DNA from 3 places in the Bacillus salitolerans genome. Region 3 is predicted to be linked to each of the others. Evidence: riboswitches for the same ligand, from Rfam matches in the RefSeq annotation. Region 3 holds a riboswitch; each other region holds the start of a gene.

Region 1 (10,691 bases), on a different contig from region 3:
AAGCAACGAGTGTGGAAGAACCGTCCACGTTCGAAATTGCAACAGGTAAAAGTCCAACAGATGGAAATGATGGATGGATCGAGTATTTGGTCAACCTTCAAGGTAATAATGAATTTCTTGAAAAAGAGGATGGACGAATTGATTATAAAGAAGTTCAAACCTTTCCAGCTGTGGATAGAGGCGCAGTGATTGGCATTATTCATCGCCCTATTCCAGGAGAATCGGGATATACAGTTCAAAACGAATTAATACCAGCCCCGAAGGTATACCCAGTGATTGTGAGACCTGGAAATGGAATTATCATTGAAGAAAATAAAATTGTGGCAACTGCGTCAGGGCGACCACAAGTGGAGCAAAGAGGAAAACTGATTACAGTAGCTGTTAAACCAAAGCTCGTTCACCAAGGAAATGTAGATTTGGAATCTGGAAATATTCGGTTTATAGGTGATGTAGAAATAGTTGGAGAAGTAAATAATATGGTTGTGGAAGCTGAAGGTGAAATTAATGTTCACAAGCTTGTTAATAAAGCAATTTTGACAACTTCTGGTTCCATCATTACGTATGGAAATATCGTTGGTTCAGAGATTTCAGCAGGGAAAAACAATATGTTACAGGTTGAGTTAGGACATTTGCTAGGGAGTCTCTATCAACAAACAGAAAAATTACTGAAAGTGGTCAATGAACTGATGCTGTCTCCAGCTTTTAAATCTAGTGATTTATCTAATGGTGGGTTAAAGCCGTTAATTCGAATATTACTAGAAAAGAAGTTTCAAAGCTTCCCATCCATAGCTAAAAAGTATGTAGAGGTTGTAAGAAAGGGAGAAACGTATTTAGATGAAGAATGGAAAGAAGTAGCGATATCGCTAAATCATCTTTTTTTATCCTTAACAAATGAAGTCATTTCAATTGAACGTATAGAGCAACTATCACAAAAAATGAAGAAACTAAATGAAGAAAGCGATTCACCGATTGATCAAGATTCCTTTATAACAGTACCTAATGTACTAAAGAGTAAGATTTATTGTAGTGGTAATGTGTTAATAGTAGGGAAAAGTTGTACACACTCTACTATCCATGCAGGTGGTAGTTTGAAAGTTAAAGGTGCTCTAAGAGGTGGAGAGGTTTATGGAAGACTAGGTGTTGATATCAATGAAGTTGGTGCTGAAAGTGGTGTTACAACCTTAATATCTGTTCCAAGTGATCAAACCATAAAAATAAATAAAGCAATGGAAGGTACTACAATCAAAATTGGAAAGTCTAAATACACCTTTCAAGATGTCACCTATGAGGTTGTTGCCTACCTGGACAACGAAGGGAATATAGCGTTTAAATCATAAAGGGGGAAATCGAATGTTAAAGTACTCATTGCTGGAACAAGAAGATGGAGTAAGGGTGGATCTAGAGGGAGATTTGGATATTGAAACTACTGAGATTATAGAGGAAGAATTAACCCCAAGTCTCCTTACGTATCGTTCAGTTGTATTCAATTTTGAAAGGGTACCATTCGTAGATTCCTCAGGTATTGGACTTTTGTTGAAAACCATCCAACTGCTGACAGACCAAAATATTAAGGTAACTATCACGAATGTAAATGAGGATGTGGCGATGGTTTTCGATATACTCCAAATATCAGATATTGTTGGAGAAGATGTGTTTGTTTAGGAATTAGTATCTTCTATAAGAAAAGGAGGAATTAGATGATTTATGAATATCTGTTCCTAGCCATACTATTTGCATACTTACGTGCAAAGTCATTTGACCATTTATGGGAGGTTAAGATTAAAGCTCCTTATCTCATATTAAGCTGCTTTGTCCTTCAACTCATAGCCATGTATCTTTATGATTACTCAGCATTTACAAAGTGGTTTTCTCTATTTATCGCAGCTTCATATCTCCTGCTTTCAATAGGGGCGTTGATCAATAAACATTTACCGGGTTTTATACTTTTCTCCGTTGGGATGTTTTTAAACTTCCTAGTCATTATCATAAACGGTGGAAGGATGCCGGTATCTAGCAAAGCATTAGAAGCGGCAAACCTTTCTCATTATATAGAAATTCTTGAATCAGGCTATCGAAAGCATCAATTAATCAATGAACATACAATGCTACCTTTTCTAGGTGATGTTATTCCACTTCACTTGCCTTATGCATTATTTGATAAGGTCATTAGCATAGGAGATGTCATTATTACTTTTGGGATGTGTATCTTCTTTTTTTATACCATCACTGGAATAAAAAGCTACGTTGATATCTTCCACAAAAACAAAAAAGGGCTAGAAATTGATTGAATCTGACAAAGTAGGATTCAACATTAAAATTGGTTTCAATCTTGGGGCGTAGGATTTTCAAAGAATATAGATGTTTTTCTTATCGAAAAGGGCAAACTCGCTCGAAAGACGAGGACGCAAAGCTAGGGCCTAAAGAGGAAAATCTCAATGGCAGCCGGTTACCGAAGAAGGAGGTTGATCCCATGAAAGGTAAAGTATTTCTAATCATGGTTCTTGCTGCAATGGCATTATCTGCAGTAGCAGGAGTACCTTGGCGTCCATAATCATAATCTTTTAGATTTAAGGATTCAATAGCAGTACCTACGCCCCAGTTTTTATTAAAAAATAGATGTTTCTTGATTAATTTATTTGTTAAACCACAAGTTATTTCCTCATATTTTAAAAAAGGATGTGAAAGAAAATGCCAACCAAATTAAATGTATATATTAATTCAATAATATTGGTTGGTTTTACATTATTAGTCATATCCCTCCTTACAACCGATTACTCCCGTATTGAAGTCATTCTTGCATTAGGTATCTTGGCAGGGGTATTAGAGTATTTTTTAATTGAACTTCCCAATGGTACCTTATTTACTAGTTCTCAAACCTTTACGTTTATTGCTTTATTGTTTTATGGAGTGGAAAATGCAGTTGTAGTGGAACTCGTTATTTTCCTCTTAACTACAGCCTTATTATGGAAAAAAAGAAACATTAAGAAAAATTTGTTTAATTTGAGTCTATATATTATCTGTATTATTGTAGCAGGTTTGTTCTTTGAATGGCTATATGATCGCGAGAGTATTTTTCATTGGAAAACAATGTTGCTACTATTCGCTGTTATAGGAATACATTCTTTGGTCAACTATATATTGATTGCTGTTGTTTTTTCAACACTTAATAATAAACCTTACTGGGGAACCTTGTTAAATATTTTATTAGATGCTATCTATATGTTTCTTACGACATCTAGTATTACATTGTTCCTTGTCTATATTTACAGCTTAAAGCAACCACTCCTATTTTTTATTGTTACTTTCTTTGTTGTATTTTGCTATTTTCTACTTAGATACGCATTTGGTTTATTTATTAACCTTCGAAAAATCTTCTTATCAACAATGGAGAAATTTTCAGAAGTGTCAGAAATGAAATTGTTAATCAACCGTGGTCACTCTACGCGGGTAGGGAAAATGGCTAGAAGAATAGCTGAGGAATTAAAATTACCCATGGAGGAAATTGACTCAATTCATTATGCAGCCCTTTTTCATGACATGGGTAAGCTCCAATTAGGTGAAAAACTGTTTATAAAAAGAGGCCCTTTAACGATTGAAGAGGAAAGGGAATATAGGAACCATATTGAATTGGGTTCGAAGATGGTGAAAGAAATATCAGGGTTAGACAAAGCAGCAGAATATGTTTTCTATCATCATGAGCAGTGGGATGGAAATGGTTTTCCATATAATTTAGCCGAAGAAAGCATTCCTTTAGGCTCTAGAATCATTTCTGTTGCCAATGAGCTCGATCATCTTTTACTTGATCCAAAGATAAAAAATCCCAAAAAAGAGTTTAGTAAGCTTGCTGGGAATAAGCTTGATCCGAAGTTAGTTGAAGTAAGTTTAAATATATTTATGGAACTGTGTTTAGGTGAGTCGGTGGAAGAAGTTGTACATGAGAAGGAATCAGTTGAGAAAAAAGTAGATTCTAAACTTAGTCACAAACTTAAAGACTCTGAATTATTAAGTAAATTAAGTGTGACTCACCTTACATTCAAACATCAGGTTTTTATTGATGGAAAAGGTCAGGAAGTTAGTCTTGATATTGAACAAAAGTTAACTGTTCTCATTGAGAAGGTACAAGTGGAACAAAGAATCATCAGGGAAATAGTAGAAAATGAAGCTGGAAGACTTTATGACGTTTATTGTACTCAAGTGCCAGATGGATATCAGTTCTTACTTACTGATATAACCCCCATTTTTGAATTTGAAAAACAAAAAAATGAACAAGTCCAAACTTTGTATAGAGATGTTATCTTTTCTGTTACGAAAGGAAAAATGGAACTTATTGATATGAAGGAACTGAATAATATCGTTCAAAAACAATCAATTGGTTCATTGCCAATTGAAAAGAAAGGAGATGTCCCGTTAAGTAGACAATTAGTTCAGGAAATTTTAACCCAGTTAAATGTTCCTAGTAAGGTGGCATTTCAAATTTTACTTTGTACATCAGAAGTTGTGACAAATGTGATCAAGCATGCAACTTCAGGCTCAATACACCTATTCTATGAGAATGGGACACTTAAGATTGTTGTTCAAGACAAAGGAAGTGGAATTGATTTATCAGAGTTACCTAAATCCACTCTTTTAGCTGGTTATTCAACAAAAGTATCATTAGGTCAAGGGTTTAATCTCCTCATGAAGATGATGGATAAGGTGAAACTTTATACAAGTCCAAAAGGGACTACGGTTGTGATGGAGATGAATTTGGTAGAAATGGTAGGTACTGGGCATTTTTCAGAAAAAAAAATAGTTAGTGAGTAGAAGAAGGATTTCTTTCTCGGAAAAACATGGTATATTTTTAGTAGGTAAAAAACACTACGGGAAATTTACACGTGGGATAAAGGTGGGGTAGTATGAGTGTTCCCATTCTAAACGAATTGGATAAGACTTTAAAAAGAGAAATTAAACTAGCCAAAAATATCCAAACGAAACTACTTAATAGTACTCCACCCATCTCTTCAGGTGTAGAGGTTTCTGGAATATCGATACCCGCAAGGCTAATCGGTGGAGATTACTATGATGTATGCAAGTTGCCGGATGGCAAACTTAGGATGGTCATCGGGGATGTAATGGGTAAAGGGATCCCGGCTGCCATGCAAATGATCTTAATAAGAGGGGCATTTCGAAGTTTAGCACAGAAAGCAAATGATCCATCGGAAATGTTAACGTTAATCAACCAAGCTCTTTATGAGGATCTTCGGTCACTTACTTCGTTTGTTACATTGTTTTGTGCCGATTGGGATCCAGCTTCCAGCACCATCAGATATGCGAATGCAGGTCATGCATATCCTTTGCTAATGACAAGCTCTTCAACTAGTACGTTCCTAGAAAGTAAAGGAATTATGATCGGTGGTCTGCCCCATTATGAGTATGAGCAACACGAATTAATAATAGAAAAAGGTAGTTGTTTATTTTTCTATACAGACGGTATTATTGAAGCTCAAAATTCGGAGGGGGAACTTTATAATAAGAAAAGATTAATAAATCTACTTTCCAGAATACACACCCTTCCTGTTGAGGATATTAAAAATGGTGTTATTGAAGAACTACACTGCTTTACAGAACATCTTCAACAAAAAGATGATATTACGATGTTAGTTTTTAAATACAAGTATTAAAAGCAGACAGGACTAATCCTTGTTCTGCTTTTTTGTTTATTGCTAAAGCGTTGATTAAAGTTTATGTAAGTAAGAACCTATTATATGCAATGACCTAATCTACATCCTTTAATCTTCTCTTATCATAAGTACATTCATCCTCCGTACCAAAACCATGACCGTCTTCGATAATCGAGGAAACAGTCACATGAGTAGTGAGTGCAATTTTCCAATCTCCATTCTCACGGACCATTGCAATAAGAAAATAATTTGTCCCATCAATAAAGGACTGAGTTTGTTTATGTACTGTGTAGTTCACACCGACATAGTAGATTTTCTTATCCTTTGTAAAAAAATCCATATACTCACTTGGAACATAACTCAAGCCGTACTCATACGGTAGCTCTTTCCACATAACTAACTTCGCTTCCTTCAGATTATAAAGTCCTTTTTTCTCTCTAATATTATTTTCGTTTTCAAAAAATCCTTTTAATTCAACCCGTTGCTGCTCTATCCACCAATAGGGGGCTTCATCCCAGCGGTTGTGACTTACATCCTCGTAAAACTGGTGAATAACAGCTACTGGAGATAGGGTATCCTTTCCATATGCTATTTGGTAGGTCATGGCAAAAAAAAGTGCAATAAAAACCACCATCTTTGTATAAATAACCTCACTACCTTTCCTTTGTAGATCCAATTTGATCGATTTCCTTGAATGGAATCATATCAACTCTCTTATCATCGTCGTTATATAGCTGTATAAACTGTTCATCCATATTAAAAGAAAGGAGCCTTCCATATATTAGAGAGCGCCCAATCCTCTGCTTCATCGTCTCCACATAAATTAGTTCATTCGTGTTTATCCATGCTGAGAATTTTTTCTCCCATTGTTTCATAAGTTCCCTCTCTTGTTTGTTTTCGTTTTGATTAGTATAGACGAATATGAAAACAATATTTCATATGATTGAAAACCAACTAAATCACTTGGTATAATGAGCATAATAAGGAGGGATAGAATTGAATATACCGAAGCCTTTAGTCCAAATAAATCAATCATTCATTTTGATAACTGTTTTAATAAGCTTATTTTTCGGAAAACTATTATTACTTCTCCCTTTTGTAGCTGGAGTTATCACAGTAGTCACGAAACAAAATCCAGTTATGTTAATGGGCAAGGTGTTTCTAAAGAAACCATTTAATCAGTATAGACAAGAAGACCGTGAGCAGCAGCTATTTAATCAATGGATTGCAACAATCTGCCTGGGAATATCATTACTTGCGTTTACAATTAAATATACAGTGATTGGTTATATTTTCAGTGGAATGGTTATCATAGCTTCCGCGTTAGCATTAAGTGGTTATTGTATCGGATGTACCATTCGGTATCGATACTTAATGTGGAAACATCATCACGAGTTCAAATCAAAGTAAAACGTTCTTAATGGACGTTTTTTGTTTGCGAAAAGTAGAACAGGGAATAATGGTGAAAGTGGTTAAAAGTTGAAATGTATAAATTTTCCGTTATAATGAATAAGGCAAAACACTGGGAGATTAGACATAAATACATGAAGATCGGTCTATAACATTATGGAAAAGAATATACCTTAACTACTTGCAGTAGGCTTGTAAGACCGAAAGATTACTTTGACTCCCAAGCTAGCACCGTGAAAGACGAAAGTAAGATTTTATTTTAAGTTGATATAAAAGAAACAGGATGATGATAATGAAAAGAGCACGGATTATTTATAACCCAACGTCAGGAAGAGAATTATTCAAAAAACATTTACCTGAGGTTTTACAGAAAATGGAGATTGCTGGTTATGAGACATCATGTCATGCAACGACAGGTGCTGGTGACGCGACGAATGCTGCTCGCGATGCAGTAGAACGACAATTTGATGTTGTAATTGCCGCAGGTGGTGATGGAACGATTAATGAAGTGGTCAATGGTTTAGCAGAGCTAGAAAATCGTCCAAAGCTTGGGATCATCCCTGTAGGAACCACAAACGACTTCGCAAGGGCTCTTGGTGTACCGCGTACCATTGAGGAAGCGACCAACATTATATGCGAAGGTGCCACCCTTCCTATCGATTTAGGTAAGGTAAACGGACAATTCTTCATTAACATTGCAGGTGGTGGAAGGTTAACGGAGCTTACTTATGAAGTACCCAGCAAACTAAAAACGGTACTTGGACAATTAGCGTACTATTTAAAAGGAATGGAAATCTTACCTTCGATTAAACCGACCCATGTTGAAATTGAATATGATGGGAAGTTTTTTGAGGGAGAGATTATGCTATTTCTTGTATGTAACACAAATTCGGTCGGTGGTTTTGAAAAACTAGCACCTACTGCTTGTTTTAACGATGGAATGTTCGACCTTATCATCGTCAAGAAAACAAACTTAGCTGATATCGTGAGAATTGCATCACTAGCCCTTAAAGGTGATCACATGAACGACCCAGCTATCATCTATTCAAAAGCGAACCGTGTTAAAGTAAAGACAACTGAAAAAATGCAATTAAACCTAGACGGTGAATACGGCGGACTACTACCAGGTGAATTCATGAACTACTATCAACATTTAGATGTATTTGTATCCAACAGTAAAATCAATCAACTCTACTCATAAACAGACCATCCTTGGTCTGTTTTTTTTTTAGTGACAGTCACTTCCCGGTTTTTCTTGTTTCACAAAATATGTTTCACGGTTGTAGTTTTCCTGATAGATACTAAAAAGACATCCATAAAAGGGATGTCTTTTTAGTGGTTAATATTGGCCTTGCGGATAATATGGAGCTGGATACGTTTGTTGTGGATATGGTGCCGGATATGGATAAGGCGCTGGGTACGGATATGGAGCGGGATAAGCCCCAGGAGAAGCAGCTGCACCTAGTACTAAGCCAGTGGCAGTTCCTGCTGCAAATCCAGGATTATACCCCCATCCGTGATGCGGTCCCCAAGTTCCACCATGTCCCCATGTTGCATGTCCTGTCCCATGCCCCCAGCTTGCGTGTCCTCCGCCACCGTGTGGCCGATAATATGAAACCATTATTTTCACCTATCTTTCTTTAAACTTTCCTTATCATATGCAACTAGATTAAAAACGGTCTAACTTTTAACTAGTCCATACCACAAAAGTAATATGACGGTCATGTTTGAATTAGTTGAAGAAGCTTAAAAAGGAAGGCTTTGTTTTGTGTACGCTTCCTCTGAACAAAAAGCGAGTGGGAATATAAAAATTGTTTGACCAAAGAGGTAAAACACAAGGTATCGGTTTTTTTAGAAGGATGAGTCATTCGGAATTTATGACTAAGGATGTGACCGAATTCACTTATAATATGACTCTTAAATCAGCTATATTGTTTATGGAAAGCGAAGGGATAGTAAAAAAAGATGAGTAAGGAGAATCATGATGAATTTAATAAAATTTATAGTTAATCGAAAAATACTAGTTGGTTTATTATCGGTACTTGTCATCTTAGTGGGAAGCTATGCCGTATTCAAGTTAGATAAAGAATTAATGCCAGCAGTTTCTTTTGATAGTGCGTTTGTAGAAGTAAATGCAGGAGAAATGGCAGCAGTTGAAGTAGAGCAAACAATCACGAATCAGTTAGAACAACAAATTGCATCAATAGACGGCGTTGAAGAAGTTCAATCCACAACTGCAATAGGTAGAAGCTCGATATCAGTTACGTTTGAACGCGGGCGGGGTGATGAAGTATTTAAAGAGCTGGAATCTACAGTAAACTTGCTCACAGCTGATATGAACGGTGTAAAAGATGCCACGGCCTTTCAATTAAGCACAAGTGGGAATTATGAGTTTTTCCTTGATTTAGCCGGGGGAGAAGTCGAGGACATGACGTCATTTGCAGAGGAGATTTTGGAACCAAGATTAGAAGCATTGCCAGAGGTAAAAGATGTCCTACTATCTGGTAACCAAAAGCATGAAATGCTAATTGAGTTTGATAGAGAGAAGTTAATCAAAAATGGAATCGATATTTCGCATGTTATTGGTGCAATTCAACAAGGAAATGACGAAGCTACACTTGGAGAACTAAGTGGTGAAACTGATTCCCCTACCTTACGCTGGGATACGAAACTAGAAAGTGTTCAGGATGTGGAATCAATAAAAGTACCGATTCATACTGGTTTTATTGAAGTAAAAGATATAGCAGATGTATCAATTGAGAAGCAAGCGAGCTCGTCATTTGTTTGGAAGAATGGTTCAAAGGATATTATTTTTGTTCAAATTGCACGTACAGCTGATTTTACCCAGATTGATTTAGCGGAAGCGGTAAGGGCTGAGATTAAAAAGATTGATGAAGAGAACTTAATTACAGGGTTTGAGTTAACGGAAATTGTTTCACAAGCAGACTATGTAAAAGAATCAATTGATGGTGTAACTAGTAATATATTAATTGGTGGCGGGATTGCCGTTCTCATTCTGCTATTATTCTTACGAAATGTAAGAGCTACTCTGATTATTGGGTTATCCATTCCGACGTCTATTTTACTTACATTTGCTTCCATGTGGTATTTTGATTACAGCTTTAATATTTTGACCTTGATTGGTTTAGGTCTTGGTATTGGAATGATGGTAGACTCCTCGATTGTCATTCTAGAATCTATTTACCGAAAAAAAGTGCAAGGTCTGCAATCGTTTGATGCGGTTATAGAAGGTGTCAAGGAAGTAGCAACAGCTGTTATTGCTTCCATGTTAACGACTATTGTGGTGTTCTTGCCAATTGGTTTACTTGGTGGTGAAGCAGGATCGTTTATGATCATGCTATCAGTGGTTGTGGCGATAACCTTGATTAGCTCAGTCGTTGTATCGTTTACCCTCATACCTTCTTTAGCGGAGAAATTCTTGAAAGTAAACAGCAAAACATCTGTAAAAAAAGAAGGGAAAATTTCAAAAGCATATACAAGGTTAGTCGCTTGGTCAGTTAAGAAAAAACGAAACAGTCTGGCCGTCATTACATTATTTTTTGTTATACTTGTTGGTTCGACGTTTTTAGTTTCAAAAATTCCGATGATTATTATGCCTGA
Region 2 (10,691 bases), on a different contig from region 3:
GCATAACTTTTTCGTTTATACGAATGCTGTTACAAATGCGACTAATGTCGTCTATAAACGTAAAGATGGAAAATACGGTATTATTGAACCGAGCTAATCGCAAAAACTACGCAGCCGCCATAAATCGGCTGCGTGTTTTTTTGTCAAAAGAGGAAGTCCCCTAAATGTTGGCATCCTTTTTCAGTTAATGGTAATATTAAGAGTGGATTCTTCTATTTTTTGCTTAAGCAAGCAAAACAGAATGAGATAAAGAGGAGCGTTTTATAGATGCTTGGAATGTTAAAAAAGGTGTTTGATTCAAATCAGCGCCAAATAAATAAATATCAAAAGATTGCTGATCAAGTGGAAGCACTAGGACCTAACTATGAAAAACTGTCGGATGAAGAGCTTCGTTTAAAGACAGCTGAATTTAAAGCACGTCTTGAGAAAGGTGAAACGGTAGATGATATTCTAGTTGAAGCATTTGCTGTCGTACGTGAAGGTGCGACTCGTGTATTAAAGATGCGTCCATTCCCGGTTCAAATCATGGGGGCGATGACCCTTCATGAAGGAAATATTGCTGAGATGAAGACAGGGGAAGGAAAAACCTTAACGTCAACGATGCCTGTTTATTTAAATGCTTTAACCGGAAAAGGTGTTCACGTTGTCACAGTTAACGAATATTTAGCAACACGTGATGCAACTGAAATGGGACTGCTTTATGAATTTTTAGGACTATCTGTTGGTCTTAACTTAAATGGAATGTCTCGAGAAGAAAAAATTGAGGCATATTCAAAGGATATTACATATAGTACGAACAATGAGCTAGGCTTTGATTACTTGCGTGATAATATGGTTCTTTACAAGGAGCATATGGTACAACGACCACTTCATTATGCAGTAATTGACGAGGTCGACTCGATCTTAGTCGATGAAGCCCGTACACCACTAATCATTTCAGGTTCTGCTCGAAAATCAACGGGTCTATATATTCAAGCCAATGCGTTTGTACGTACAATCAAGGAAGAAGAGGATTATACGTACGATGTCAAAACAAAGGCTGTACAACTAACAGAGGAAGGTATTTCAAAGGCTGAGAAGGCTTTTGGCTTAGAAAACCTCTTTGATATTGCAAACGTAAATGTGATTCACCATATTAACCAAGCATTGAAGGCGAATGTTAGTATGCTTCGCGATACAGATTATGTGGTTCAAGATGGTGAGGTTGTCATCGTTGACTCCTTTACAGGTCGTCTTATGAAGGGGCGTCGATACAGTGATGGTCTTCACCAAGCAATCGAGGCGAAGGAAGGGCTTGAGATTCAAAACGAAAGTATGACCCTTGCAACGATTACGTTCCAGAACTACTTCCGTATGTATGAGAAGCTATCCGGTATGACGGGTACAGCGAAAACAGAGGAAGAGGAATTCCGTAACATCTACAATATGTATGTTGTGGCGATTCCTACCAATAAACCGATTGCACGTGATGACAAGCCGGATTTAATTTTCAAAACGATTGATGGAAAGTTCCGTGCTGTTTGTGAACAAATTGCAGAAATGCATGCAAAAGGACAACCGATCCTAGTTGGTACGGTTGCGGTTGAGACATCTGAGCTCATTTCCAAATATTTAACGAAAAAAGGCATAAAACATAATGTCTTAAATGCGAAGAATCATGAACGTGAAGCTGAAATTATCGCCAATGCTGGCCAACTAGGTGCCGTAACGATTGCAACGAATATGGCAGGTCGTGGTACCGATATTAAATTAGGTGAAGGCGTCAAGGAAGTTGGCGGACTTGCTGTTCTTGGAACAGAGCGTCATGAGAGTCGTCGAATTGATAACCAGCTTCGTGGACGTTCTGGTCGTCAAGGTGACCCAGGGGTAACTCAATTCTATCTGTCGATGGAAGATGAGTTAATGCGCAGATTCGGTTCTGATAACATGAAAGCAATGATGGATCGTCTTGGTATGGATGACTCACAACCGATTGAAAGTAAAATTGTATCTCGTGCCGTTGAATCTGCTCAAAAGCGAGTTGAAGGAAATAACTTCGATGCACGTAAGCAATTACTTCAATACGATGATGTCCTGCGTCAGCAGCGTGAAGTCATTTATGCGCAGCGTTATGATGTATTATCTTCTGAAAACTTGCGTGAAGTAATTGAGTCCATGATTAAAGGTACGATTGAGCGAAATGTGGCTGCACACTGCTCAACTAACGAAGAGCCAGAAGAGTGGAATGTAAAGGCGATCGTTGACTATGTGGAGGCAAATCTTCTTAATGAGGGCGATCTTTCCGAAAAGGAATTGTCTGGAAAAGAGCCTGAAGGAATCACGGAGTTTATTTACGATAAAGTAAGGGCTCGTTATGATGAAAAGGAAAAGCAGCTCTTGCCTGAGCAAATGCGTGAATTTGAGAAAGTTATTGTACTCCGAGCTGTTGATAGTAAATGGATGGATCATATTGATGCGATGGAACAGCTTCGCCAAGGAATTCATTTACGTGCTTATGGACAAATTGATCCACTTCGTGAATACCAGATGGAAGGATTTGCGATGTTTGAAAGTATGGTTGAATCGATTGAGGAAGAGACCTCCAGGTATATTATGAAGGCACAAATTCGCAATAACCTTGAGCGACAAGAAGTGGCTAAAGGGCAAGCCGTCATTCCAAATGCTGATGGTCAAAAGCCAAAACGTAAGCCGGTTGTGAAAAGTGTTACAGTCGGGAGAAATGATCCGTGTATTTGCGGAAGTGGTAAAAAGTATAAGCAATGCTGCGGAAGCTAACATATTATAAGGATGGAAAGTAAGCTTATGTCGTATGGCATAGGCTTTCTTCACGAAATATATAGAAAAGGTTCTATGAGGTGAACACAATGGAATTAGTAGAAATCAGACATGAACTTGAAAAAATGGAAAAGCGTTTAGCTGACTTTAGGGGGTCTCTTTGACTTAGAAGAGAAAGTGGCACGTATTCGTGAGCTTGACGAACGAATGGTTGAACCAAACTTTTGGGATAACCAACAAGCCGCTCAAACCGTCATCAACGAGGCAAATGGGTTAAAAGATCTTGTGAATCAATTTAATGATTTAAATGATGCATATGAAAATTTAGATATGACATACGAGCTGTTGAAGGAAGAAAATGATGATGATCTTCTTAAAGAGCTGATTCAAGAGGTTAAATCTTTAACAAAGGAATTCAATGAATTTGAGCTTCAGCTATTGTTGAGCGAACCATATGATAAAAACAATGCGATTCTTGAATTACATCCAGGGGCTGGTGGTACAGAATCACAAGACTGGGGATCAATGCTCCTACGAATGTACACGCGCTGGGCAGAACGCAAAGGGTTTAAAGTAGAGACGCTTGACTATTTACCTGGAGATGAAGCTGGGGTAAAAAGTGTTTCGTTACTTATAAAAGGTCACAATGCTTATGGATATTTAAAGGCAGAAAAAGGTGTACACCGTTTAGTTCGTATCTCTCCATTTGATTCATCTGGACGCCGTCATACATCCTTTGTATCTTGTGATGTATTGCCAGAATTTAATGATGAAATTGATATTGAAATCCGCACGGAAGATTTAAAGGTTGATACGTACCGTGCAAGTGGAGCTGGTGGACAGCACATTAATACGACCGATTCTGCCGTTCGTATTACGCATCTTCCAACAAACACAGTGGTGACGTGTCAAACGGAGCGCTCACAAATTAAAAACCGCGAACGCGCGATGAAAATGCTGCAAGCAAAGCTTTATCAGAAGAAGATTGAAGAACAACAAGCTGAGTTGGATGAAATCCGTGGCGAACAAAAGGACATTGGTTGGGGAAGTCAAATTCGTTCATACGTTTTCCACCCATACTCGCTAGTTAAGGATCATCGCACCAATTATGAAGTTGGAAATACCCAGAGTGTGATGGATGGAGATTTAGATCCATTTATCGATGCATTCTTACGATCAAAATTAAAATAGACAGTCCCATAACTAGGATAAAACACTAAAATTGTTAATATTTAGTCGTTTTATCCTAGTGCTTTTTACGGAGATAGTATATAATGAAAAAAACGTTAGAAATGTCCGAAAACTCGATATAGAGGCAAACCATTCTAAAGGATGGGACGCAAAACTAAAGGGGCTAAATCATTAGATAAGCCAGCCAGTTGCAATCTAGTTCAGCAAATACCCTTTTTTAGGGTGTTTTTTTTCTTCTTCAAAAAATCAAATGATAAACTTCAATAAATTCTGTACATAAAAAATTAAGTAGTCTCATGCTGCCAAGAAACAAGGGACTAGCATAGTTTTGTGATAATTGATTTGGATTGTAATCTATAAATCTTATGATAGGACTGTGATGTGAAGTGGTGAGAATAGTAGATTCAAGTGAATACAAACTACTTAAGGAAGTAGAACACGACGATGGTTTAGGTAAAACATACACAGCTTTTGATAGGCAGCATACCCCACTTTTGCTTCATGTGATACCGAGTACGATGACTACCTTTATTGGCGAAGAACATATTAAACTCAGGTTAAAATCTCTTGCTCAGAGCCATTCGTCTTTTCTGCCAATTCGAAAGGTTTATTGTCAACAGGGCGAAGTGATAGTGGAGTATGAGAATCACCAAAATTTGGTCACTTTGCACGAATATATGAAAGGGAAGACGTTTAAGGATACGATTAGAATCCTTGAGAAAATAGCCATTCAATTAGAGGTTTTGCATCATGAAAGTGTAATACAAGGAGCGATTGTACCTAGTTACGTATGGATAACTGAAGGAAATGAAGTTAGATTTATGCCGCTTTATACACAATCACCATATGAACTACTTCACGGAATGCAAAGACCTCATTATCCTTATTTCGCTCCAGAGCTGTACCATTTAAATAAATTTGATATGCGTACAGATATTTATAATCTGGGGATTTTGTTTTATGAAATACTAACTGGCACAAATCCAAATAACATGGTGACAAAGCAGAATAATGTAACGATTGAACAAATGGATCTACCTTTTCATTTAAAGAAATTAGTTCTACAGATGATTCATAAACGTCCAGTTAGTAGGCTGCAATGGGTAGGACAAATAATAAATGAACTTCAAAGAATTCAAGGGAAGGATCATCAAGAAAGAAACTCAGATACATGCTTGTATGGCTCCCACTATTTATACTCGCCTGAATTTATTGGAAGAAAAGAAGAGTTACAGATTCTTTCAAAACTAAACCGTTCGATTATTGAAGGAAGGTCACAAAGTATTCTGATCAGTGGCCCAACGGGAAGCGGGCGCAAGCGCCTATTTTTTGAAATTACCGAAGACTTTTCAGGGCAAATTGATTATTATGTTTCAAGAGCAGATGACACTCCATATTCAGTCATTGAGCAGCTTGTGACAAAAATAATTAAAATATCGATTGCACGGCCGATTCTTCATCCTATATTAAATCATTTACCTGGTTTAGCAGAAGTATTTCCTAAACTGAAAACTGTTTATAAGCATCAGTTAGAGTCACAGGATTCACCAGCCTTCTCTTTACTCCAGACAGAACAGTTTCTTGTTGATTTCTTTATTGACTTTCTAACAATATCTGAAACGAGAATCGTGTTTGGTATTTACTCAGCTGAAAGGATGGATCCTTTTTCACTCTCGATATTAAAACGATTATTATCGTTAGAAGAAATTGTGTTAGGTGTAATTGGGATTGGTGAGGCTCATGAACTAGGTGAGCTTTATGAAGAAGGGATAGACCTTCAACCTTTACCGTTACGTGAGTATGCTCATTTTTTATTATCTATTTTTGGAAAGGCAAGCTTCTTACAAGAAAAATTAATAGAACGGCTGTACCACTATTCCAATAAGAATTTGACAAAGACAATAGAGCTTGTTCATTATTTAGCTGATACAAAGCAGCTGTATATTCAGCATTACAGCTGGCATTTAGTGGATAAGAACATCCGTGCTTTATCCTTACCACCATCTGATGAACTGATGATCAATCATAAAATACAGTTGTTATTAGAAGAGGAGAAACGAATCTATCAGGTTTTATCTCTTGTTCAAATACCTATCGTGAATCATCACAGCTTTTTATCGATGATTGCCAAGGTGGCGGGTGTTGAGTCTAGTGAAAAGGTGTTACAAGCGATAGAATCTATTCAAAAACAAGGCTTGTTGTTGAGATTAATGACGAATTATGAATTTCCATCACTAACGATTAGGGAGTTTGTAGAAAGTACGATTGATGAAACGAAAAAAGACTCCATTCATCACGAGCTTGCCATGCAGTTAATAGATGGAAGACACTACTCGATGGTTGCGTATCATTATAGTCAAAATGGAAATTGGAGAAAAGCAGCGCTCTTTTATTTAATCGAGGCAAGAAGAAGCTTTCGAGCTAGTCTCTATATAAAGGCTGTAGAAATGATTGAAAAATCTGTTCATATATATGAACAGTATCTGGATGGCATGCCACCCAAGGCAATGCTTCTTTTAATGGGGTATAGCTTCGAGAGATCAGGCCAATTGATGAAAGCCATTGAGATTTATAAACAGTTACATGAGCAATTCGATTCGATTAAAGCCCTTATACGACTAGGATTTTCTTGTTCGAATACGAAAAACTACGTAGTATTTGAGGAGGTAGAGGGGAAAATTGAACAGCTAAGTTTAGATGCTGGTATCCCGGTAAAGTATCGAATTGAGCTGAAAATTATTCTTTCAACCTGGAGTATTATTACAAAGCGAGATTTTACATTGGTAGAAGAATTAACACAGTTACAAAATACAGCAAGTGAATCTTTACGCAAGGAACTGGGTGTTAAAAATTATATCCGCCTTTTATATAATACACATAATATGCTCTATCACCAGAAAAAGCCATGGACTGAACGGGAACGGTTTATCTTAGAAGCTCAGTCGCTTGCTGAACAGCATGATCAGAAATTCCTGTTAAGTGGAATCTATAATATTATCGCAATTGGACTCATGGATGAGGATTTATTGCGAGCGAAGGATTTTTATTTTAAAGCAGTAGAAATGGCTAAATTACTTGGTGATAAACAGAATGAAAAAGTTGCCAAAGAGAATTTATTCGTTTGTTACAAGCTCTTAGGGGATATACCGAACTCATTTGAGTTTGCTGAAAAGGTTCGAGTGTTAGGAAATAAAATCAATCAGCCAAATGATACAGGTTTTTTAAGTGAATATATCAATCATTATCTCTTTATCGAAGACTTTCAAAATGCCCAAATCATGATTAACAAAGTAAAGCGAGAAGCGAAAAAGAATAAACAGATCAGTATTCGAAATCAAGTGTTTATTTTTCAATTCAAGCTATATGTTCAGCGTAATGACGTACATAAAGTGTTTAAAATGTGGCCAGCTGTGAGGCGGGTATGTGAAACAAACAATATGGTAGAAGAATTACGTGAACTGGAGTTCATGTATCTTCTATTTACAAAAGACTTTGGAGAGCTCATTCATAAGGTGAGTATACAGCTTGAATCATCTCTGTTAACTTTACAAGAACGAATTGAATGTATGATTTACAAAATTACAGCATTACAAGAAACGGCAAATTATGAAGAAGCGTTAGAGCTTACGAGAGCGTTAGAGCAATTGATTTACAAAACGAAATATTATGGCTATCTAGGTCACGTTTGCTTACTAAGAGGGATGTTTTACAAAAAGCAAGAGCAATACATTCAAGCAAAAGTAAACCTGACTAGAGCAAAAAATAATTTCATAAAATTAACGAACGATGTCAAAGTCCAATTTGTTAATCAACAATTAGTAGAACTCCATGATAAGCTAGTAACAAACATTATGGCAGAGCATCAGCATGTAACCAATCTGCTAGTGAATTATGAGGTATTGTTTGATAGTGTAAAGCGGATTAATGCTTCCTTATCCCTTGAACAGCTTAGTAAAAATATTGCGATTGTCTTATATGAAAACTTTCTAATCGATCGCATCCATTTGTATACGACACGAAAAAATGGGAGAAAGCTATTATCCATCAATGAAAAAATTCAGTTAGTAGAAGCAAAAAATATGGAAGATGTTCTGGCTAGAATTGATCGCACCCGTACGTATTCTAGTTTCCAGGTCGACAATTCAACCTATGTCTGTTTTCCGGTATTTTCTGATAAGGATGAAGCCATCACCTTTCTTCTAGTTGAAAATTATACGATTCAATCTTATTTTTCAAAAGAAGAGCGATCCCTCATCGGAAATTTGTTAGAGCTAGTTACACCTAAAATTGAAAAGGTATTAGCCACTGAACAAGTTACAACTGACGATTTAACAGGGTTATTTAAACGAGATTTCTTTCTTGAAAAGCTAGGTTCCGAATTTAAAAAAGCGAAAGCTTATGGTACTCACCTTTCCTTTATCATGCTTGATTTAGATGATTTCAGTGAGGTGAATAATGTATTTGGCCATATAGAAGGTGACCGTGTGTTAAAGGAAGTTTCAAGTCAGCTTCGTCAATCCGTTCGAAACGGCGACATTGTTGGACGATATGGAGGCGAAGAATTTATCGTGATTCTTCCAAATACAAATGGTGAATCCGCTACATCTGTCGCGCATGATTTGCTGCGAGTTATTCATCGAATTGATATAGGAAAAGGGAAGCAGTTGACCGCGAGTATTGGGGTATCTAGTGTTGACAAGGATGAACCTGAGACGATGAAGGATTTAATATCAAAGGCTGACTTTGCCGAAATATTTGCTAAGAAGAATGGTAAGAACAGGGTCGTATGTTATTGGGACTTAGTCCCTGAAAGGCTGTGAGCAATCACAGTCTTTTTTTGGGGGGATAAAAGTTATATATCATAGTGGCTACAAGCCAAGGAGGCATACCAGGTTCTATGGGAAATAGTGAGAGCAGCACACCAGTGCACATAACAAAGGTGAGTGCAAAGGAAGCTTTGTGGCTATTTGAGTCTATACTTTTCTGTCATTTTACATAAACTAACAGTAATCTTTTTTAATACTTTACCACGTCAAACCGATACCGTTCACAAAATAATGAACCCGTGATATACTCACCTTCGGTTAGAAAAACAAAGACTAGAGCCGGTCAATATACCATTGGGCATGGCTTCGTTTTTTTGAGCAAAATTTACAATTTTAATCGTTTTTAGTAGAGAAAATTCAGAGCTAAAAACAGTGAAACCTTTTAATAGAGTTGAAACTCAATCTTAAAGGGTAATGCGGGAGGCTATCATGAATAAACGTAAAAGAAATACTGAAGGTTTAAGTCCGAACCTAGAGATGCTGCTAGAATACATATATGTACTAGTAGGATCAGCTATTGTCGCACTTGCCTTTAATTTATTTTTACTTCCAAACCGAATTGCATCAGGTGGAGTCAGCGGGATTAGTACGATTACGGATGCCGTTTGGGGATGGGAGCCTGCTATTGTGCAGGGTGCATTAAATATTCCATTATTTATTGCTGGGATTATGCTACTCGGACGCTCGTTTGGAGTAAAGAGTTTAGTTGGTACGATCATTTTACCGCTTGTTGTATACCTGTCGAGAAATATGGAACCGGCCACGACTGATCCACTTCTTGCTGCTTTGTTTGGAGGAATTGGGGTTGGACTAGGACTTGGAATTGTTTTTCGAGGCAAGGCATCAACTGGTGGTGTCGACTTAGCGGCACAAATCATTAACAAATACACTGGTTTATCACTTGGAACGTGTGTCGCGATGATAGACGGTATGATTGTAACAACAGCTGCGATTGTGTTTGATATAGAGTTAGGTTTATATGCATTAATTGCCCTTTTTGTTACAAGTAAGACGATTGATTTTGTCCAGGTAGGTCTAGGATACTCGAAAATGGCCATAATAATTACGAATAAGGAAGATGAAGTACGACAAAGTATTTTGACGAAAGTGGACAGGGGTGTAACCCGTCTTTCGGCATTTGGTGGATATACGGATGATGAGCGCCCAATCTTGATGTGTGTGGTGGATCAAACCGAGTTCACGAAATTGAAACAACTAGTAAAAAGCATTGACCCTGTTGCGTTTGTTGTCGTCATGAATGCTTCTGAGGTGTTAGGTGAAGGTTTTAAGCGCTCATAAAAAGAAGTAAATAATGGCAGATTATTATAAGATATGAATATAGAATTGAGTCTCTAGGAGGAATTAGCATGAGTAAGAAATGGATCGGTATTCTTTTTGGAGCGATGTTAACATTGTCAGCATGTGGTACGGGTGATACAACCGATCAGTTGGCAGGTGGAGACTCCGCAGCAACCGGTGGAGGAGAAGTAACCGCAGCCGAAAAAATTTATCAAAAAAGCTGTTCAACCTGCCATGGTGGGAAATTACAAGGTGGAGTGGGTCCACAGCTCACACAAGTTGGAAATAAATACTCGAGCGAGGAAATTTTAAACATTATCGAAAATGGACAAGGTAGGATGCCAAAAGGTATTCTTCAAGGTGAAGATGCTGAAGCTGTTGCCGTTTGGTTAGCAGAACAGAAATAGTTTTTGTTTGGGAGGTTCTAGTTTTTTAGGACCTCTTTTTGTATGGCTTGCTGGAATTTAGGATTGGTCGGTATCATAGTGAATTTGCCGTTAAATATGCATATTTGGCCGGTAAATGATGGATTGACCGAGTGCATAAGTTGATTTGATCGATAAATAATTGATTATGACCGGTAAATGTTCAAGATTGAGC
Region 3 (10,691 bases):
GGTGTCATGAAGGTTAATGATACTGAAGCACCAACTACAGAGGCTTCATTACCAGAATCAGACCTTTCGAATGGTGCTTATATTCATGAAGTAAAGCTAGAACTTTCTGCTTCCGATCAGATAACATCAGTAGCAAAGATCGAATTCAAGCTAAATGATGGTGAATGGATTGTATACAATGCAGATGAAGGAATTCGTATCGATACGGATGGAACAACAGAAGTATCATTCCGTGCAACAGACACACTTGGAAACGTAGAAGCAACTCAATCAATCACTGTTAACGTGATGGCTGCTACCATTGAAAACGTTAAAGAAATGGTGACAAATGCAGATGCGAACAGAGGCATGAAAACGTCTATTTTTGCCAAGCTCGCTTCAGTAGAAAATGAACTAAAGAAAGGTAACGTTGGCAAAGCATATGAGAACTTAGAAAAAGTTCGTGAACACATTTCCAAGATGAACAAAAACAATATGGATCAAGAAGACAAGGAAGAAATTCTAAAGCTTGTAGATTATATCCTTGAAAATGAAACATTATAAATAAAAAAAGAAGGCTTCTCTCTAAAGAGGGAAGCCTTTTGAATTACAGGAAGCTCAGGACACCTTTCATAGATCAAAAGGGTTCTCATTTTAGTATGAAAAAGATTAATAGGAAAACAAATTTGTTATATAACGTTTATTAAGTTAAAATGAAGGCAATAGCTTTAATAAAAATGATTAAATTATATTAAATTATTTTCAACCTAACTCTATTGTGCTAAGATATTATATTAGAGTAAACAATGTGACGGAGGTACCATCATACATGTTTAAAAATTTACCACACGGGGTGAAAATAAGCATCTCCCGGTCAATTGCTTCTGCATTTGAACAATATATGAATAAAATTCAATGGAATGAAGATAAATACGATTTAAACGTGTTTATGCAGGAATGGCGTTCCTATATTGAAAAACACGCCTCTTGGTATGATAAAGTCGAGGATGTTATAAAAAATGACGGACAATTCCATGAGGAGCTAGCTGAGAAAATAAATGAAGTTCTAGATAAGGTTCTATCAGAGGAGCCTTCTAAGGAGCAAATGGAAGAACTAGATCTTTTAGAAAAAGAACTAGGTCAGGAATTTACGTACTCATGTAAAGCCGAAGCTAAATACTTAATAGAACGTCTGCAAAAACAAGTAAAAAAAAACAGCTAAAAGAACGGCCAGCAACTGAGAAGCAGTTAAAGCTTGCATCTATTTACTATGTACAAGCTTTCGATGTAGAGCTTCCCGATCAGCATTATACGAATCAGGACATCACGACTATTATCGATAAATGCAAGAAAGAAATTAGGCGAAACACAGAAATGCTCGATGACTTAGATATCATTGAAGAAGAAAATGATGATTACGTACATTAAAACTATCCTTTTAGGATGGTTTTTTTATTTAAAAAGACCTCCAAATCAAATACAAAAAGGGCCATGGGTTAAGTAGGAATATTAAACTCCGTGTCCCTTATTTTTCTCTAATAACAATTGATGTCGTATTTCCAGGGATTGTATATTATTCAGCTCCTCTACTAAATCATGAATGGCAAGTAGTTCATATAAAATGAGCGTTTCAGTTGAAAGGTGCTGATGATATTCGTCTTCTAAATACAAAGTATGCTGTTGTTTGGAAAACCACTCTCTCAATCGATTCATTTGTTGATGGTGCGAATCGGGAATGTGGAAATTTTTAGAATGGAATATACCTTTTATCGATTTCACTGATTCTACAATCATCCTCTTCTTTTCCTCACTCAATTCTATATGAACTGAAGGGAGGTAGATTAAGTTTCCAAGATGATATATGATTTGGCGCAAAGTGGTGAGTTTTTTACATTTATAATGGAAATCACGTATTTCCTTTCGACTGATTCGATGGTATTTCCATTCATCTTTTTGATAAGTACATAACGTTTCAGTTTGATCAACATCTTTTACAAGGGCTTGAAAATTTCCCCTTAAGTCTTTGCTGAGAGGTTGTATATTTAGTAACTCAAGACATCTTGAATCAAAGATGTCGCCGGATTTATCCAATAAATCATGAATCTTGTTTGTAATGGATTTTGAATAGTTAGGTGGCATGACGAAAAAGTTAACAAGGGCAGAAATAATGATTCCTGTACTAGTAGACCCAAGTCTAATAAAAAATGAGGAAAAGTACTCATCATGAACTGTTGAAATCATGGCGACACCAGTTAAGGTTGCCACTAAAGTTCCATCGTGTAATTTTAGTTTATGGCAAGCGATGATGGTTGAAAGGGAGACGAAAGCATAGGAATAAGGGCTATCCCCGAATAAAAAAGTAAACAGTATGGCAAATGCAGCACCAATTGCTGAAGCAGGAAGACGAACAAACGCTTTTTTTATGGAATCTGCCACCGTAGGTTCAATGGTCACAATGGCTGTTATGACCGCAAACATAACCGGCCAATTCAGTATATGGCAAATAAAAGCCGTTACAAATACAGCAATCCCGGTTTTAACAATTCTTCCCCCAACAAATTTTACCCTTTTTGGCATGATAGACAAAATCCTTTTTTCTTTTTTATAATTATTATAGAACTAAATAAACTTGGTTAAACAGGAATATTTATCATTACACTAATTCAAGCGTACTAATGCCAAAAAGTAAATGGGTAAACTAGCCATTTGTCCAGCTCTAACTGGCGCTATGACCTCCACTTCAAAACTTTAAAAGGTTGGAAGAAGTATAAGTGGGGGATAAACACCAGTAAGAACCCGATAATAGGACACAGACGTTGCCATAACCTGTGGCAACGTCTGTGTGACCTACATCGTACAGTCCTCAACTAACAATAAGTGGAGGGTGAGGAAAAACTCTTTATGAACATATCAATAGTAACTTCCTAGAACAAATTATATAATAGCCACAAATAATGTGTTCTTTGGAGGACAAATATGGCGAAAATTAACGTTGGTTTAGTTGGATATGGATTATCAGGACAGACTTTTCATGCTCCTTTATTAACTGTTTTAAATGATTTTGAGATTGTGAAAGTTGTAAGTTCTAAAATAGATAAAGTAAAACAGGACTTAGGAGAAATCGAGGTGGTCAGCAGGTTAGAAGATATACTTGCGGATTCGCAAATTCATTTAATCGTGATAACAACACCAAGTGGTCTTCATTATGAAATGGCTAAGCAAAGCTTGCTCGCTGGAAAACATGTCATTTTGGAAAAGCCAATGGTGGTGAGGGTGTCAGAAGGTGAAGAACTAATAAAAATTGCAAACGAACGAAACCTCCTATTAAGCGTGTATCATAATCGCAGGTGGGATAATGATTATGTAACAATCAAGAATTTAATAAATGAAGGGGTCCTCGGGGAAATCAATACATATCAAGCCCATTTCGATCGTTATAGACCAGTTGTTCGTGATCGATGGAAAGAAAACGAAGGTCCAGGTTCAGGTTCATTGTATGATTTAGGCTCTCATTTAATTGATCAGGCTTTACACTTATTTGGTGAACCCCATTTTGTGTGGGCAGATGTGTTTGGTCAACGTACGCATGCAAAAACAGATGATTATTTTCATATTGTGTTAGGCTATCGCGATAACCTTCGAGTCATTTTACATTCGGGAGCTGTCGTTTTGAATGCTGGTCCAAGGTTCCAGGTTCATGGAAGTAGAGGAAGCTTTATTAAATACGGAATTGATGGACAAGAAGATGCATTGAAGGCGGGTTTGAAACCTATTGATTCAACATGGGGAGCGGATAACCCTGAATTTTATGGTAAGCTTGTGATTGTCAAGGAGGAACAAGAAGAACACACCGTTGTTCCAACTTTAAAAGGCTCATATTTAACGTATTATAAAGACATTGCTCGTAGTCTCTTGCAAGGCGTAAAATTGCCTGTTACGGCTGAGGACGGGCTAACTGTTATTAAGATTATTGATGCTGCCCTAAAAAGTAGTATTGAAAAAAGTGTCGTATACATGGACTAATTAAAGTCGTAAGTGTGCCCTATTCATAAAAAAGACAGATGTCAAACTTATGATGACCTCTGTCTTTTTTAATAAAATGATTTATATTGAACCAATACTTTTTAAAATAACTTTGGCATCTTTATTAAGAAGAGTCCATATTCCTTTTTTCATTAGTAATTGTTCTTTATTTTTTATTGTATTTCTAATGGACTTCACATCAAATTTACTAGCAAAGCTATTAATGGCACTAATAGTTACCATTTCTGTTCTTGTTATCGTATCTGAGTTAGTACCCCTCTGATTATTGATAAAATCAAGTAACTCTCTTGCATCTTGAGATAGAAACCTCTTATTCGCATTAACTATATTAATATTTAATTCTATATTCTGCCTTGCCTTAACTAAATCCACTCTTTCTACTAATTGATTAATAGTTGTAATTACTTCTTTGAAGTTCATTCTCGATCTTTCCTCTCCCTAATAATCTGTTAAAATACGTACTAAAGGGAGTGGATTGCAACTGGCTGGCATTCCCCGCAGGATTAGCCCCTTTAGTTTTGCGTCCTACTTTTTCAAGTAGTTTGCCAATGGATATGTCTTATTACATTATACAAGGATAATTCGGTATAGAACTGAGGCAATAGTTTTGTTTTAAACGATGAAATAGAGCATGAAAAATAGGCGAAATGTTGGACAGTTTGAAGTTTTATGTAGTTTTATGTACCTACTAGAGACATCATACTATTGACAGAAATCATGTAATTTTCAAAAAGAATTCGTATGAAAACAGGAATCCTCTATCATATGACTAAATATAAATAGTGTAATCAAAATTGTTGAAAGGAGTGATTCCATGAACACAACAGAAACGAATAAAGATTTTAAGAAAGAGGTAGTAGAGGAATTAGCAGAGCGTTTACAAAGTGATTATATATTTCCGGATAAAGCAAAGGAAACGGCTGAGTTAATCCTAGGTAAGCTTTCAAATGGAGAGTATGAGGGGGTAGAAGATCCGTTTGTTTTTTCAAACGTATTAACGGAGGATTTACAGAAAATCACGAGAGATCGCCACTTAAAAGTCATGTATTCTACTGAATCTAAATCAATAGAAAAAGAAAAAATTGAAGAGGAGATGCTAGAAGAATATCGTAGAAAGACAAAGTCTATCAATTATGGTTTTTACAAGGTGGAAAGACTAAACGGAAATATCGGCTATATTGATTTACGGAATTTTGTTGATACACAGTTAGGCGGAGAAACTGCAGTTCATGCTATGAATTTTATCGCCAATACAGATGCACTTATTTTTGATTTGCGTAAAAATGGTGGAGGTAGTCCAGCCATGATTGCGCTGATTACGAGCTACCTATTTGAAGAGGTTACTCACTTGAATAATTTTTATTATCGTCCAGAAGGACAAACAAGACAATCTTGGACACTCCCATACACCCCTGGCCAACGTTATCTAAATAAGCCAGTTTATATCTTAACGAGTCATTATACCTTTTCAGCAGCTGAAGAATTCACCTATAATCTTAAAAACTTAAATAGGGCAACCGTCATAGGTGAAGTAACCGGTGGTGGGGCACATCCAGGTAGAGTTCAACAGATTACAGAACACTTTAGGGTCTTTATTCCTACTGGAAGAGCGGTGAATCCCATTACAAACACAAATTGGGAAGGTACGGGAGTGGAGCCTGATATTAAGGTGAGTAAGGAACTAGCATTTGATCGTGCTTATAATGAGGCATTAAAGTATGTGAAAGAAAAATACAAAGACAAGCAAGAGTATCAGTTTTTAATGGAAGAAATTGAGGAAGGCTTGACGAAGTAGTCTCAAAAACTGCGCGCTACCGGTATATTTGATGGCCGAAGGATAGATTCCTCGGCCTATTTTTATTTATAAATATAGCCTATATTATGTGCTTGAATCAAGAACTGACCCTTTCTTTCATACTAAAATTTCGGTATCATAATATTTAGAGAACCGAAATAAACGATGGAATGAAAGAAGTGGCTAGCATGACAAACCAGGAAATAGCTAAAAGAAATTTATATATTATGTGGTTTGCGAATTTCTTTGTAGCTGGAAGTATGACCATGGTGTTACCTTTTTTATCTTTATACATTGAATCATTTGGAGATTTCTCTTCCTCCTATGTACAGCACTGGTCTGGATGGACATTTGGGATTACGTTTGTAACAGCGTTTCTTTTTTCACCGATTTGGGGAAGGATTGGGGATCAATACGGGCGAAAAAACATCCTTATTTTCACGTCTGCACTATTAGGGATCTCCATCTTTTTAATGGGATTTGTGAGTAATGTGGCAGAACTCTTTTTCTTACGTCTCTTTATGGGGATTTGTACGGGATTTATCTCATTGTCTCAAGCGTTCATTTCGACCCAAACCCCTAAAGAGATTGCGGGGCGTGTTATGGGAACACTACAAACAGGTAGCATTACAGGATCTTTGTTTGGACCAATCATTGGCGGTGTTTTAGCAGACTCGTTTGGTTTTGCAAACACCTTTAAATTTGTGTCCATTTTTATTTTTATTTCTGTTATTTTAGTTACCCTTACAAAGGAGTACAAAATTGGTAGTAAAAAAGAAACGAATATGCGTTATACAAGGAAGCAAGTACTATCACATATGGGGCAAAACCCCATTTTATTGACCGTGCTATTTATCTCCATCATCATTCAAGTGGCCCATTTTAGTATTCAGCCGATTTTATCGTTATATGTAAGTGAGCTGCATGGACCAGAAAACATTGCGTTCTTTTCTGGAATTGTATTCTCAGTAGCAGGACTTGGTAATTTAATGATGGCTAGAAGATGGGGGAAACTTGGGGATAACATCGGCTATATAAAGGTGTTAATCATTCTTCTCATCATGGCAGGAATTGTCTATTTACCAGGGGCATTTGTCACAAATATATGGCAGCTAGCGGTGATTAGGTTTGTATTAGGAATGGCAATTGGTGGAATTATTCCTGTTCGAATTGCCTATATTCGCCAGGAGGCACCCATATCGATGCAAGGTGAGGTTCTTGGATATAACACGAGCCTTCGCTTTCTAGGAAACATTGTAGGTCCATTTATGGGAGGAATGATTGCTGCATACTCTGGCTTCTCAGCCGTATTCTTTATAACAAGTACCCTCCTAATCATAAGCGGAATAGTATTGTTTATTGCCATGAAACGCTATCAAGAAGATCACCATAAAGCCGTTGAACAGGTGGAATAAGGTGACAGTCACCACCCGAATTTTCTTGTTTCACAGGAATGTTCCACACAGTACCAGGTACTACCGGTAGTTCTTGTTTCATAGGCATGTTCCACACAGTATCAGGAACCGACCGGTAGTTCTTGTTTCACACTGTACCACCTACCGCCCGTTTTCTCTTGTTTAACAGAACTATAAAAAACCGATGTTTGCTAATAGGAAAACATCGGTTTTTCATACTTTTATTATTCCACATATGGGTCAGCGATGGCTGGGATATATATAGCCTGGCCCTCTTTATTTTTGAAAACATAGTAGGGCTGTAGGACTTGTCGTGGTTCAGTTGGTTGTTGCTCGTGATATGCTACTTCCACTTCAGTGATCGTAAACCGGTCGTTATTATTATTCCATTCGGGTGCAAAGTTGTTAATATAAGGGTGTATTCCTTTTCCGTCTCTCAGATTTTTCCATGCTTCCTCTGGTGAACGTGTTGGATAGAGGCTTTCTTCTATAATAGGTCTTCTTCTTCCGGCAAGCCCTAGTGCACTGCCTTCTTTGTCAAACCAGACTATAAGTGGTTTATCAACATATACTTTATACCCATTAATGGAACGATAAAAAATAGTAGTCCACCCTCCATTCGCAGATTGAATAATAGATGAAGTATTCGTGTCAGGCATGCGTAACTCTCCAAGAATTTCTTTTGCCCTCTGTAAAATCTTTTGTTCGGTTGGTTTTTCCATTGGGCCTGTTAGTGGATTAAGCCCGGCAAAGTATATGCCTGAATAGGATGGATGGTACTCTAGTACATCTGCATAGGGAGTAAATGTTTTCAATAGTTCTTTATGATGGGCTGGATAGCTTCCTTGAATATAGACCGGAAGTTCTTGAGGAATAGTGGGAAGTGTTGTATCTAATTCGTAATTGGTAATTGTCATGTTAGTATTGAGCAAAATGTTGTGTCCCAATATCCCATAAGCAATTTTCTCTTTTTTTACAGGTCGATCCGTTGCCCAAAACTGACCGTCTTCTGGAAAGGCTTGATCACTTTTTCCTCCCCACTCTTCAGGGGAATCCAAACATGGACTACACCTTAACTTCGGCGATTCTTCCTTTACCTCAGGCTCTTGTTCTTTGACAGGCTCCTTAATAATTGGCTCAATGACGTTTGTTTCACAACCAAATGTAGCAAGTAATAGAATAAGAGAATAAGTTAGCTTATTCAAAACCTCACCATCCTTCAATATTCTGGTGTTGCATTTTTAACCAGTAAACCTCCATAAAACGTTTATCAGACAGGAAGTACTCTTTGAACTCTTCTGAAGAAGGTTTCATATGTGTTATGAGGAGCTATAATATAATACTATGGCCATTGAAATTTGTAAGCAGTCTTATGCTATCATCTATGGAATAAGCTGCACTTACAATCTGTTAGCTTCACAAATACAGTTTTTGTTAGAAAGAGCTGGAATGGACAAGGGGCATGACCCCCTGACTGTTATTTAACTAATTGAATAGTCTCTATCATACTGAAAAGGTGCTCGTCATGAATTAATGTGGTTGATAGGTTTACTTGAATCTCAAATATCTCACCCATGATCGGGCCAATGATAACGATCGATTTCTCTGCAGCATTTTTTCCTTGTAGAATTACTGCATTATGGAAAAACTTATTGTTGCGCTTTGATAAATCTTCTTCTACAAATCCGTATTTGCTGAGTAAATCTTTTTTCACCGTATCAACGATTTGCTGTTGATCCACCTTACCGAGGTTTTTAATCACAATTTTCTCTTGATCAGAATCAGAGTTCCAAATCATATCTAGCTTTTCAACTGAATCAGTATGACCACCATACCCTGGTAATAGATACATAGAAAATCTTTGGAGCTCACTTTGATAGAGAGTACCAGGCTGTGTGATTGCTTCGCCATTAACAACAAATGAAAGCTCACTTATATTCTCATTCGGTGTTTCTTGAAGGTTAGATGGGGGAGAAGGAACCTCTGGTGTTTCTGCTAGTTCACTACCTGTGCTACACCCAGAAATCGTGAAAATACCCAGTAAGAATGCAATTACTGCTCTTTTCATTTTACCTATACCTCCTTAAGTCTTTGATCAGATAGAAAAACCTCTCTTACTTCCTTCCAATGATGGACTCTAGTGAAGCTAGTTTCATGTATGTTATGAGGTGCTGAAAATAATATGCCTTGACCCCTAAAATTCGTAAGCTGCCTTATACTATCGTCAATAAGATAGTCGGCATTTACAATACTCTTATCTCCACAAAAAACAAAGTTTTTGTCAGAAAGAAATGGAAAATGCTCTTTAAGCCATTCATATTTTGCCAAAAAAGAGTTGGGATGTTCCATGGCTGCTGATGCAATAAATATTTCATAGTGCTTGCTAAGTTCAAGTATCACTTCTTGACTATCTTCCATTACCCCTAAATCTCGAAAGAATGATGGTTCATTGACTAGATCGATAATTTCATTATATTTTTCGGAACGCAAATGCCAAAGTCTAACCCCATTTAAATCTTGGACAGTTAGATTATCGTTAAAGCTTTGATTGTATAAGTCTAAATGCTTTGTAAGGAAGTCTGCCATGACTTCATCCATATCAATAGCAATTTTCTTCAAAAGGACTCTCCTCCTCGTTTAATAGAGTAAGAACATGTTCTTTTAAGTATGTATATTGAGCACAATTCGTATCTTGAAAGGCTTCTTCCCGATTAGAGGGTATATTCAAATAAGTGATGGGACTAGTAAATTGTGATGCAGTGAAGTCAAATATCGTACCATTAATAACATTATAAAAGTGCCAGCTACCTTCTGTTTCTGTTTTGAAAATTTCTCCTAATAAAAGGTCATGAACGACTAATGCTGTTACTCCACATTGGCCTTTTGCTGGATTATCTGGGGTCCATTTTGAACTTGATTCAAGCGACCATACTTTAAATAGGATGGTTCTTAATGCCTCAATTTTCATCTCTAGCTCATTGTGCAATTCTATTACCTCCGTAAGAAAGATAGATTACAAGTTTTTGAAAAAGCTAATCCCCTTATCAATAAACCCTTGATGTAAGTAAAACTGATGAGCTACCATTCGTTCTGGACGATTGCCACTATTAAGCCCAATAGAGACAGCATTTTTACTTCTAGCGTATTTTTCAGCTTCTTCCATTAACAGTTTACCAATTCCTTTTCCCCTGCAATCACTTGCTACCACAAAGGCAATGATTCGGGCAATAATATCACTAGTTATATACGAATAGCCAATCAAGATTCCAGCCAACCCAACCACTCTATCATCATATTCAGCTACGAGTGTATGATAGGAATCATTCTCATTAATCTTTGCTATTCTAGTTGCCATTTCAGATTCCGTTGTAGGATATCCTAATTCTTCCATTAGAGAAGTTATGTCTGCAAGATCAGCCTCACATGAATTACGAATGATTAACTTCATCATCATATCC

The links. A riboswitch is a leader RNA that binds a small molecule or an ion and turns the genes downstream of it on or off. The one in region 3 is predicted to bind cyclic di-GMP.
Region 1: another riboswitch for cyclic di-GMP. It lies ahead of ACFSCX_RS15205 (HD domain-containing phosphohydrolase); the one in region 3 lies ahead of ACFSCX_RS10605 (hypothetical protein).
Region 2: another riboswitch for cyclic di-GMP. It lies ahead of ACFSCX_RS09230 (diguanylate cyclase); the one in region 3 lies ahead of ACFSCX_RS10605 (hypothetical protein).

What each region holds. Positions count from the first base shown of each region.
Region 1 covers NZ_JBHUEM010000024.1:104,184-114,874, reverse strand. Annotated here, with positions in the region: gene ACFSCX_RS15220 (flagellar assembly protein A) at 1-1,337, shown strand, start outside; gene ACFSCX_RS15215 (STAS domain-containing protein) at 1,351-1,662, shown strand; gene ACFSCX_RS15210 (DUF5317 domain-containing protein) at 1,698-2,288, shown strand; cyclic di-GMP riboswitch class I at 2,369-2,454, shown strand; gene ACFSCX_RS15205 (HD domain-containing phosphohydrolase) at 2,689-4,803, shown strand; gene ACFSCX_RS15200 (PP2C family protein-serine/threonine phosphatase) at 4,896-5,660, shown strand; gene ACFSCX_RS15195 (hypothetical protein) at 5,755-6,336, opposite strand; gene ACFSCX_RS15190 (hypothetical protein) at 6,314-6,535, opposite strand; gene ACFSCX_RS15185 (DUF4395 domain-containing protein) at 6,657-7,070, shown strand; gene ACFSCX_RS15180 (diacylglycerol kinase) at 7,363-8,271, shown strand; gene ACFSCX_RS15175 (hypothetical protein) at 8,410-8,691, opposite strand; gene ACFSCX_RS15170 (efflux RND transporter permease subunit) at 9,055-10,691, shown strand, end outside.
Region 2 covers NZ_JBHUEM010000011.1:38,603-49,293, reverse strand. Annotated here, with positions in the region: gene hpf (ribosome hibernation-promoting factor, HPF/YfiA family) at 1-97, shown strand, start outside; gene secA (preprotein translocase subunit SecA) at 268-2,775, shown strand; one part of gene prfB (peptide chain release factor 2) at 2,865-2,936, shown strand; one part of gene prfB (peptide chain release factor 2) at 2,938-3,966, shown strand; cyclic di-GMP riboswitch class I at 4,080-4,162, shown strand; gene ACFSCX_RS09230 (diguanylate cyclase) at 4,356-8,786, shown strand; gene ACFSCX_RS09225 (YitT family protein) at 9,222-10,091, shown strand; gene cccB (cytochrome c551) at 10,160-10,498, shown strand.
Region 3 covers NZ_JBHUEM010000014.1:90,087-100,777, reverse strand. Annotated here, with positions in the region: gene ACFSCX_RS10625 (DUF6359 domain-containing protein) at 1-543, shown strand, start outside; gene ACFSCX_RS10620 (hypothetical protein) at 809-1,201, shown strand; gene ACFSCX_RS10615 (aromatic acid exporter family protein) at 1,489-2,556, opposite strand; gene ACFSCX_RS10610 (oxidoreductase) at 2,956-4,002, shown strand; gene ACFSCX_RS10605 (hypothetical protein) at 4,084-4,443, opposite strand; cyclic di-GMP riboswitch class I at 4,497-4,580, opposite strand; gene ACFSCX_RS10600 (S41 family peptidase) at 4,838-5,818, shown strand; gene ACFSCX_RS10595 (MFS transporter) at 6,007-7,233, shown strand; gene ACFSCX_RS10590 (hypothetical protein) at 7,458-8,438, opposite strand; gene ACFSCX_RS10585 (hypothetical protein) at 8,711-9,301, opposite strand; gene ACFSCX_RS10580 (5' nucleotidase, NT5C type) at 9,307-9,852, opposite strand; gene ACFSCX_RS10575 (YunG family protein) at 9,833-10,201, opposite strand; gene ACFSCX_RS10570 (GNAT family N-acetyltransferase) at 10,247-10,681, opposite strand.